DNA from 3 places in the Microbacterium jiangjiandongii genome. Region 3 is predicted to be linked to each of the others. Evidence: predicted binding sites of a transcription regulator. Region 3 holds the regulator's gene; each other region holds the start of a gene.
The links. The regulator LexA, encoded in region 3, represses DNA repair genes until DNA is damaged. The targets are predictions, from matches to a motif close to TCGAACANNTGTTCGA.
Positions count from the first base shown of each region.

Region 1: imuA' (DnaE2-dependent mutagenesis accessory factor ImuA') is a predicted target of LexA. The motif match lies at 1,475-1,490, and genes of this name have one in related genera.
Region 2: ruvA (Holliday junction branch migration protein RuvA) is a predicted target of LexA. The motif match lies at 1,598-1,613, and genes of this name have one in related genera.

Region 1 is NZ_CP126740.1:2,237,512-2,240,782, forward strand. Features, by position in the region: gene QNO14_RS10275 (DNA polymerase Y family protein) at 1-763, opposite strand, end outside; gene imuA' (DnaE2-dependent mutagenesis accessory factor ImuA') at 760-1,464, opposite strand; gene QNO14_RS10285 (HNH endonuclease) at 1,845-2,342, opposite strand; gene QNO14_RS10290 (M23 family metallopeptidase) at 2,705-3,271, opposite strand, start outside.
Region 2 is NZ_CP126740.1:1,391,903-1,395,173, reverse strand. Features, by position in the region: gene ruvC (crossover junction endodeoxyribonuclease RuvC) at 1-37, shown strand, start outside; gene QNO14_RS06350 (HNH endonuclease signature motif containing protein) at 157-1,530, shown strand; gene ruvA (Holliday junction branch migration protein RuvA) at 1,635-2,267, shown strand; gene ruvB (Holliday junction branch migration DNA helicase RuvB) at 2,260-3,271, shown strand, end outside.
Region 3 is NZ_CP126740.1:1,013,973-1,017,243, reverse strand. Features, by position in the region: gene QNO14_RS04515 (histidinol-phosphate transaminase) at 1-523, opposite strand, end outside; gene QNO14_RS04510 (LysM peptidoglycan-binding domain-containing protein) at 543-902, opposite strand; gene lexA (transcriptional repressor LexA) at 1,154-1,852, shown strand; gene metE (5-methyltetrahydropteroyltriglutamate--homocysteine S-methyltransferase) at 1,956-3,271, opposite strand, start outside.

The DNA.
Region 1 (3,271 bases), 1.2 Mb from region 3:
TCTCGAGCGGCGGCTCGAACGACACCTCGCGGTCGAGATCCGGCGGCGGCGTACGCGGCTGCACGGGACGCGAGTCGCGCCCCGCGGCGAGGGAGTGCAGGCGGATGCCGCGCTCCCCCAACCGCTCGCCGACGCGCTCGGCGGGCAGGGCCGCGAACTGCCCGAGGCTCTGCACACCGAGCCGCCCCAGCAGGTCGACGACGTCGGGCTCGTCGAGCACGGTGATCGGCAGCGGCGCGAGGAAGGCGGCGGACTCCCCCGCCGGCACGATGCGCACCGGCGCCTCGGCGAGGGTGCGGCGGGCGGCCTGCTCCGCGGTGAAGGGGCCGTCGGCGATGGCGATGCGGGCATCGGTGTCGCCCATCGCGTCGCGCAGGGTGTGGGCGGCGCGCTCCTCGCCGCCGTAGTAGCGGGCCGGCCCCCGAGCGCGCAGCGCACACAGGCCCGCCCGCATGAGCTGCACCCCGGGGGCGAGCTCCTCGATCCGGGCGATGAGCGGGGCGAACACCCGCTGGTCGCGGGTGGGGTCGGCGTCGGCGACCGTCAGCTGCGGGCACCGCGCCTGCGCGTCGCGGCGGCGCTGGCCCCGGCGCACCCCCTCGGCGCGGGCGGCGGCGGAACAGGCGACCACCGCCCCCTTGTCGAGCACGGCGACGGGCGCGGCGGCATCCACCCCCGCCTCACGGGCGAGGGCGACGACGGGCCAGTCCGGCAGCCACAGCACGAGGGTGCGGGGCACGGGGGCATCGGGTGCGGTACTCATCCCGCCGCCCGGATCGGAAGCGGCATCGGTGCCGAGCGCGGCACCGGAGTGGATGCCGCGGCCACCTGCCCCGACGATGCCGGCAGCTGCACGCGCGCGCGGCGCGGCACGGGCGATCGGCGGCTGCTTACGGTGACGGTGAGCTCGCGCGCGGCGAGGTAGCCGTGGCCGTCGCCGACCCCCGACCACACCGGGTCGCTGACGTCGATCATCGCCTCGGTCTGCGGCCACGTGCCCTGCACCAGCAGCACCGCGCCGCGCTCGCGCAGGCGGGCGGCGAGCCGCGAGATGTCGGCATCCCTCGCCCGCGAGGGCGGGCGCACCGCCACCACGGGCAGCACCTCGGCGACGGCGGCCGTGACCGCCAGCCACCGGGTGCCGGGCTCGGGGATCAGTACCAGCTTGTCGAGAGCGACCCCCACCCGCTCGGCCGCCTCGGCGCCGAACTCGGGCATGCCCACGACCCCGCACCAGGATCCCGCCTGCGACGGCGGGGCCAGCAGGGCGGAGAGCAGGGTGAGCGACGAGCCGAGTGCGTACGCCGACCCCGGCCGCAGCCCTCGCCCCGGGAGCAGGCCCGCGAGCGCCGGGTCGGCCGGCAACACGGGGGCATCCATCCGCCGCCCCTGCACGCGCTCGAGCTGCGCGCGCAGACGCTGCACGTCTTCTGCAGCAGCTGGATTGCGCACGATCGACCTCACCAACACAGACTAGAACGGATGTTCTAGATCATCAACGTCGTGGTCGAAGATACGCTCGGGTTCCGACATCGCCTCCGGGCGTGTGAGTGGCGGGATCCCGGCCCCTGTGGCCCGCCTCGTCCCCTGCCTCCCGAGGCCAACTCCTCAAGAATCGATGCCGGGCCCGCCGATCACCGGCATCCGCCCGCGCTTCGCCGGCCGCCTCTTCACCGCGAGAAACCACCTTTCGGATGAGAAACACCGCATTGCGTGGTGTCTCACCCCGAAAGTGGTTTCTCGGCGGGGTGGATGCCGCGGCGGGGTGGATGCCGCGGCGGCGCGGATGCGGCGGCGGGACGGATGCCGCAACGAGCGCGGCCGCCGCAACGCACCGGAGTCCGCTACGCGGCAAGCGCCAGGTACGGCTCCCACCGCGGGTCGGCACGCTCGGTGCCGCGCACGGTCCACTGCCCGCCGCGCGGGGCGTGCGGCACGAGGCGCAGCTCCCACCCCATCTCCTGCGGGGTGCGGTCGCCCTTGGCGTTGTTGCAGCGCACACATGCCGCGACGAGGTTCTCCCACGAGTCCTCGCCCCCTCGGGACCGCGGCATCACGTGGTCGATCGTCGTCGCGGTCTTGCCGCAGTATCCGCAGTGGTGCGCATCGCGGCGCAGCACCCCGCGGCGGGTCACCGGCACGCGACGCGCCCCCGGCACCCGCACATAGCGGGTCAGCAGGATGACGGCGGGGCGGTCGTACGCCCCGCTCGCGGCCCAGACCGGGTCACCCTCGACACATTCGACGATGGTGGCCTTGTCGTTCATCACGAGCACCAGGGCCCGCTTGAAGGAGACCACGGCGAGCGGCTCGTAGCCGGCGTTCAGCACCAGTGTGCGCACAATCGATGTCCTCTCGAATGGCCGGGACGGATTCTCGGATATTCGACTCACGTGACGATCGATCGGCGGCGGGCACGAAAAAGGGCATGAAAAAAGGCGCCGTCTTCACAGACAGCGCCTGGCGCGCGGCGGCAGAGCCGCAGCATCCGTTCTCATGATGCCGAAGGGCGAACAGCCCGAGCACATCCGTGGTTCGGATGCGTCGCGTGCCGCCCATCGGCTTCCCTCCGCCTTCTCTCAGCGTCGGGATCAGGGTAACCCACCCACACCGCACCGGCTCCGGAGCGCGGATGAACGGCGGGTGCGCGTGTCGCACGCGCACAGCGATCCAGCGTCGGCACGAACCTCGCGACGACGCGGCGTCAGCCTGCGTTGGACTGGAGCCAGGCCAGCGGGTCGATGTACGAGCCGTTGACCTGCACCTCGAAGTGCAGGTGCGGGGCCGTCGCGTACCCGGTCTGACCGACCTGGCCGATCAGCTGCCCGGCCTGCACGGTCTGGCCGGCCGAGACGACGCGGGTGCCGTAGGACATGTGGGCGTAGGTGGTGCTGACCTTCTGGCCGCCGACGACCGAGTCGATCATCACGACGGCGCCGTAGCTGCCGCCGCCGTCGGTCGAGGTGCGCACGACACCGGATGCCGCAGCGAAGATCGGCGTTCCCGTACCGGTCATCATGTCGAAGCCCTTGTGTCCGGCGTATCCACCGAACAGGTTGTAGCTCTGGTAGCTGAAGTCGGCGACGGGCCAGCGCACTTCGCCCGACCCCGCGGCCGTCATCGACAGGTCGACGGAGGCGACCGATCCGGTGCGACGGGCGGTGGCTGCGGCAGCGGCGCTCGCGGCGGCGCGGGCTGCAGCGGCCTCTTCGGCCTTCTTCTTCTCGATCTCTTCGGGCGTGGTGGCCGAGTAGCTGTAGCGCTCGAGCGC
Region 2 (3,271 bases), 380 kb from region 3:
GGCGTGGGCGGATGCGGAGCGCGTGACGCGGCGCTGAGGGCTGCGGAGGTCGTCGTTTCCTCCACAGGCGAATGCCGGCAGAAGTTATCCACAATCGGGCCCTGGCCTGCGATTTCGTGTCTCTCAATGTCGGTGGCCCTCGTCAGAATAATGGGTATGAGCACCCGCCCGGCAGCCACCACGAGACGCGATACGCGGTCGCGCGGCGCGGTGCTGACCGAGCTGGAACGCACCCGCGCGCGCATCGCGGCGCTGCAGGCCGAAGAGCTCGGGTTGCTGGCCCGGGCGGATGCGATCGCCGCGGAGCACACCGCCCGCGTGCCCTCCAGCGCGGGCCGGGAGAGGGAGATGCCGCTGCGGGAGATGGCCGCCGACGTCGCCACAGTGATGCGCCGATCCGACCGGGTGATCCAGGACCGGATGCATGACGCGACCGTGCTGGTGACCGGGTTCGCCGCGACCGTCGCGGCGTTACGGGCCGGGGCGATCGACACGGCGCACGTGCGGATCATTCAGGATGCCGGCGCCCGCATCACCGACCCCGACGCGCGAGCCCGATTCGAACAGGCCGCCCTGGTCGTCTGCGAACGGGAGACACCGGGGCGGGCGAAACCGATCATCGCGATGATCGCGCAGAAACTGCACCCCGTACCCCTGGCCGAGCGTCACGCCGAGGCCGCCGCCGGCCGGCGGGTGTGGGTGCGAGACCTCGACGACGGCATGGCGGAGCTTGCCGCGGTGCTGCCCGCGGTGCTGGCGTACGCGATCCGCGATCGGCTCACCCAGCACGCCCGCGAGGTGATTGCCGCCCGGCGCGCCGCCGCAGAGAAGCCGACGGGCAGCGGCCACGCGTCGACCCAACCGGGGGACACCGACCCTGCGACTACCGAGCCGACAGACCCTGGGGCGACCGACACGCGCACCCCCGACCAGGTCCGCGCCGACGTCCTCACCGACCTGCTGCTCACCGGCCACGCCAGCACACCCGTCTCCTCGAGCAGCATCCCCGCCGGGCAGGCGATCACCGCGCACGTGCAGATCGTCATCCCCGCCGCCACCCTCACCGGCGAAGGCACCGCACCGGCCGAACTCATCGGATACGGGCCCATCGACCCCGACACCGCCCGCCACCTTGTCGCCACCGCAGACCTCTGGGAGCGGGTGTTCACCTCCCCGACCACCGGCGCCGTCCAGCACGTCGACACCTACCGCCCCAACCGGGCACAACGCAGGCACCTCGACGCCCGCGACGAGCACTGCCGGTTCCCCGGATGCCGAAGACCCGTCTACTACTGCGACCACGACCACACCGTCGACCACGCCCGAGGCGGACCCACCGCGTTGTGCAACCTCGCCAACCTCTGCGTCCGCCACCACACCCTCAAACACGCCAGCGCCTGGACCGTGATCCAGAAAGCCGACGGCATCCTGGAATGGACCAGTCCCACCGGCCGGATCCACCTCGACATCCCACGACGCGTCCTCGAATTCACCGCCCTGGCCGCCGCCGAAGACCCACCCCCGTTCTGAGGGTGCTCCCGCAGGCAGTGGGGGGAGGTGGGAAGACAGGGTCGGCCCCGGCCCAGGCGCGTGTCGATAGAACAAACGTCCGAAGGCGGCCGTAGGCTCGGAGCATGATCTCCTCCGCACGCGGGCGCGTGCTGCACCTCGATTCCGACACCGTCATCGTCGACGTCGGCGGTGTCGGCTTCTCCATCGCGGTCACCCCGCAGCTCTCGCGCGGGTTCCACGTCGGTGACGACATCGTGCTGCACACCCACCTGGTCGTGCGCGAAGACGCGCTGGCACTGTTCGGGTTCGCCACGCGCGACGAGCTCAGCGTGTTCCTCCAGCTGATCAGCGTGTCGGGCGTGGGCCCCAAGTCCGCCCTCGGCGTACTCGCCTCGCTGACCGTCGATCAGATCGCGCAGGCGGTCTCGGCCGAAGACGACGCGCCGTTCCGTCGCGTGTCGGGAATCGGACCCAAAACGGCGAAGCTCATCGTGGTGCAGCTCGCGGGCAAGCTGCAGGCCCTCGGGCTCGGCGCCACGGCAGGCGCGGTCGCCCCGGGAAAGGCCGACGACAAGGTCATCGCCCAGGTGGTGGCCGCTCTCGTCGGCCTCGGCTGGAGCGAGCGGATCGCGGCAGAGGCCGTGGGCCCTGTGGCAGAGGCGGCATCCGAGCGTCAGCGCGGCGACGTCTCGGCATTGCTGCGCCTGACACTTGCCCAGCTGGGACCCTCCCGCAAGGAGCCCGCCGGTGGATGACGACACCCGCAATCCCGCCGAGCCGCAGGACGAGATCGAGCTCGCCGTCGAGGGGGCACTCCGACCCAGCTCCCTGGCCGAGTTCGTTGGCCAGCACAAGGTGCGCGGCCAGCTGCAGCTGCTGCTCGAGGCGGCGCGCATCCAGCAGCGCCCGGCCGACCACATCCTGCTCTCCGGGCCCCCGGGACTGGGGAAGACCACGCTGGCGATGATCGTCGCCCACGAGAGCGACCGGCCGCTGCGCCTGTCGTCGGGGCCCGCCATCCAGCACGCCGGAGATCTGGCGGCACTACTGTCGAGCCTCACGCCCGGTGAAGTGCTCTTCATCGACGAGATCCACCGCATGGCCCGGTCGGCCGAGGAGATGCTGTACCTCGCGATGGAGGACTTCCGCATCGACATCATGGTGGGCAAGGGCGCGGGTGCCACCAGCATCCCGCTCGAGCTGGCGCCCTTCACCCTCGTCGGGGCGACGACGCGCTCGGGCATGCTCCCCAACCCGCTGCGGGACCGATTCGGGTTCACCGCGCACCTCGAGTACTACGAGCCGAGCGAACTGGAGCGCGTCGTCGAGCGTTCGGCCCTCGTGCTCGGCGTCGGGCTTCCGGCGCATGCGCGCGCCGAGATCGCCCGACGCTCCCGCGGCACGCCCCGCATCGCCAACCGCCTGCTGCGGCGCGTGCGCGACTACGTCATCGTGCACGGCCAGGGCGGGCGCGCGAGCGCCTTCGACGGCGGGCCCGCGGCGACGCAGGCAGACGTCAACGCCGCGCTCGAGCTGTACGACGTCGACCCGATCGGGCTGGACCGACTCGACCGCGCGGTGCTCGACGCGCTCGTCCGACGCTTCCGTGGCGGACCTGTGGGCTTGAGCACTCTCGCCGTGACAGTCGGCGAGGAGGCCGAGACGATCGAGTCTGTGGTGGAGCCGTATCTCGTGCGCATCGGGTTCATGGGGCGTACGCCCCGCGGCCGCATCGCGACCCCCGAGGCGTACGCTCACC
Region 3 (3,271 bases):
GCGTGCCCGTCGGGTTGTTCGGCGCGCAGAGGAAGATGACGTCCGGCGACGCGTCGGCGACCTGGGATGCCGCGTCGGACGGGCTCAGGGTGAAGTCGTGCGCTCGGTGGCCGGCGACCCATGCAGCCCCCGTCCCGCGGGTGAGCAGCGGATACATCGAGTACGTCGGCGCGAAGGAGAATGCGGTGCGTCCCGGCCCTGCGAAAGCCTGCAGCACGTGCTGCAGGACCTCGTTCGATCCGTTGGCCGCCCAGATCTGCTCGGGCCCGAGGCCGTGTCCGAGGTACTCGGCGAAACCCTCCCGCAGCGCCGTGAACTCGCGGTCGGGATAGCGGTTGATGTCGCGCAGCGCGCGGGCCACCGAGTCGAGGATGTCACCGGCCACCTCGTCGGGAACGGGATGGGTGTTCTCATTGACGTTGAGGGCGACAGGCAGGGCAGCCTGGGGTGCGCCGTACGGGGTCTGGCCGCGCAGATCGGCGCGGAGGGGCAGGTCGTCGAGACTCACGATCACCCCTCCCATGCTAGAGCGCATGGCGCGATCAGCGGCCCGGGGCGTACTCCAGCGGGATCGACAGGCGCTGGCCGGCGGCGACGGCCGAGGTCTCGAGCGCGTTGAGACGGACGATGGCGTCGATGACGTCACGCGGATCCGCCTGCGGGGCCACCTCTTCGGCGATACCCCAGAGCGACTCCCCCGGCGCGACCGTCACGGTCTCGAAGCTTCCGGCGGGCGCGGAGTCGGCGACCGTCGCCAGGGCTCCCCCTCCGCTGAGGACAGCGACGGCGACGACGGCGACGGCGGGCAGTGCGGCGATGCCGACCAGCACGCGTCGACCGCGGGAGGTGATCCGCAGCCGCGTGGCGGACGGCGTGGGTCCGGCGAGCTGGATGGTGGTCATGGGTCCTCCTCTGTGGCGATCTTCGTATCCGACTCTCGGCCGGGAGAGCCGGATACGAAGTTCTCTTCCGAAGTTATCTTCGAAGTTATAGACTGTCAAGCACGAAACTCGCTCGCAGATCGATCGCACGCGACACGCGCGCACCTCGACCTGTCGGCATCCGTCACCGGATACGGTTTCGATAGGAGCACCCCACCACGGACCTCCGACATTCGAAGACGCTGCCCCGCGCGGCGAGACGGGAGAGGGCGATGACCGACGTGACACCGGTCGGCCGCGAGCGGGCTCAAGACAAGCCGCAGACGCGCCGACGCAAGAGCCTCAGCGAGAAGCAGCTCGCGATCCTCGAGGTGATCCAGCGGTCGATCGCGCGCCACGGCTATCCGCCGAGCATGCGCGAGATCGGCGACGCGGTCGGATTGAAGTCGCTCTCGAGCGTCACCCACCAGCTCAACCAGCTCGAGCTCAGCGGCTACCTGCGCCGCGACGCCGGCAAGACGCGCGCGATGGAGGTGCTGATCGACCTGCCCGGCTCCGCCGCCGAGAACCCGGCCGACGCCGCTCCGTCGGTGGGCGACGCCGCCCTCGTGCCGCTGGTCGGCCGCATCGCCGCGGGAGTCCCCATCACCGCCGACCAGCAGGTCGAGGAGATCTTCCCCCTACCGCGTCAGCTCGTCGGCAAGGGCGACCTGTTCATGCTCAAGGTGAGCGGCGAGTCGATGATCGACGCCGCCATCTGCGACGGCGACTGGGTGGTCGTGCGCTCCCAGGCGACCGCGGACAACGGCGACATCGTCGCGGCGATGCTCGACGGCGAGGCCACCGTGAAGACCTTCCGTCAGCGTGACGGGCACACGTGGCTGCTCCCGCGCAACAGCGCGTTCGAGCCGATCCTGGGCGACGAGGCCGTCGTGCTCGGCAAGGTCGTGGCGGTGCTGCGGGCGATCTGACGCGCAGAGCCACGAGGAGGGGATGCCGCGACGACTGCGGCATCCCCTCCTGCGTTCCTGCGCCGGTGGCGGTCAGAGCCGACGACCGCCCCGGCGGCTCCGGTCAGACGCGCGCGGCGACCTCCTCGCGCACGGCGTGTGCGGCCGCCACCAGATTCCCCAGCGAGCGCACCGTCTCGTCGTAGCCGCGGGTCTTGAGCCCGCAGTCCGGGTTGACCCACACCTGTCCGACGGGAAGCTCGTCGACCGCGCGCCGCAGCAGCGCCGCGATCTCGTCCGTCGACGGCACACGGGGAGAGTGGATGTCGTAGACGCCCGGCCCGACGCCGCGCGCGAAGCCCGAGTTGCGGATGTCGGCGATGACCTCGCCGCGGCTGCGGGCGGCCTCGATGGAGGTGACATCGGCGTCGAGCGCTGCGATCGCCTCGATGACGACCGCGAACTCCGAGTAGCAGAGGTGGGTGTGCACCTGGGTGGCCGGCGCGGCCCCGGCGGTGGCGAGCCGGAACGCCGCAACGGACCAGTCGAGGTAGGCCGCCTGGTCGGCCGTCTTGAGCGGCAGCAGCTCCCGCAGCGCCGGCTCGTCGACCTGCACGATGCGCAGGCCCGCGGCCTCGAGGTCGGCGATCTCGTCGCGCAGCGCCAGGGCGACCTGGTCGGCGGTCTCGGCGAGCGGCTGGTCGTCGCGTACGAACGACCACGCGAGAATCGTCACCGGTCCCGTCAGCATGCCCTTGACGTGCTTCGCGGTGAGCTTCTGCGCATACGCCGACCAGGCGACGGTGATGGGGGCCGGCCGCGCGACGTCACCCCAGAGGATCGACGGCCGCGTCGCCCGTGAGCCGTACGACTGCACCCACCCGTTGCGCGTCACCGCGAATCCGTCGAGGTTCTCGGCGAAGTACTGCACCATGTCGTTGCGCTCCGCCTCACCATGCACCAGCACGTCGAGCTCGAGCTGCTCCTGCAGCGCGATCACCTGCCGGATCTCGTCGCGGAGGAACTCCCGGTATTGCTCGCCGTCCAGACGCCCGGCGGCGTGCGCGGCGCGGGCGCGGCGGATCTCGGGGGTCTGCGGGAACGACCCGATGGTCGTCGTGGGGAGCACCGGAAGGCCCAGTGCCGCTGTCTGCGCCTGCTCGCGCTCGCGAGCCGGCACACGCCGGTAGTCGCCCGGGGTGAGCCCCCCTGCGCGCGAGCGGACCGCGCCATCGCGCACCCCCGGTGCCGACCGCCGGTCCGTCAGCGCCTGCGAAGCGGCCCGGAGGTCGTCGTCGATCGCCGCCCTGCCCTGCGAAAGGCCGCGCGCGAGGGCCACCACCTGACCGACCTTCTGATCGGCGAAGGCGAGCCACGACGCCAGGCGGGGATCGAGACCCGACTCGTCCGAGACGTCGTGCGGCACGTGCTGGAGCGACG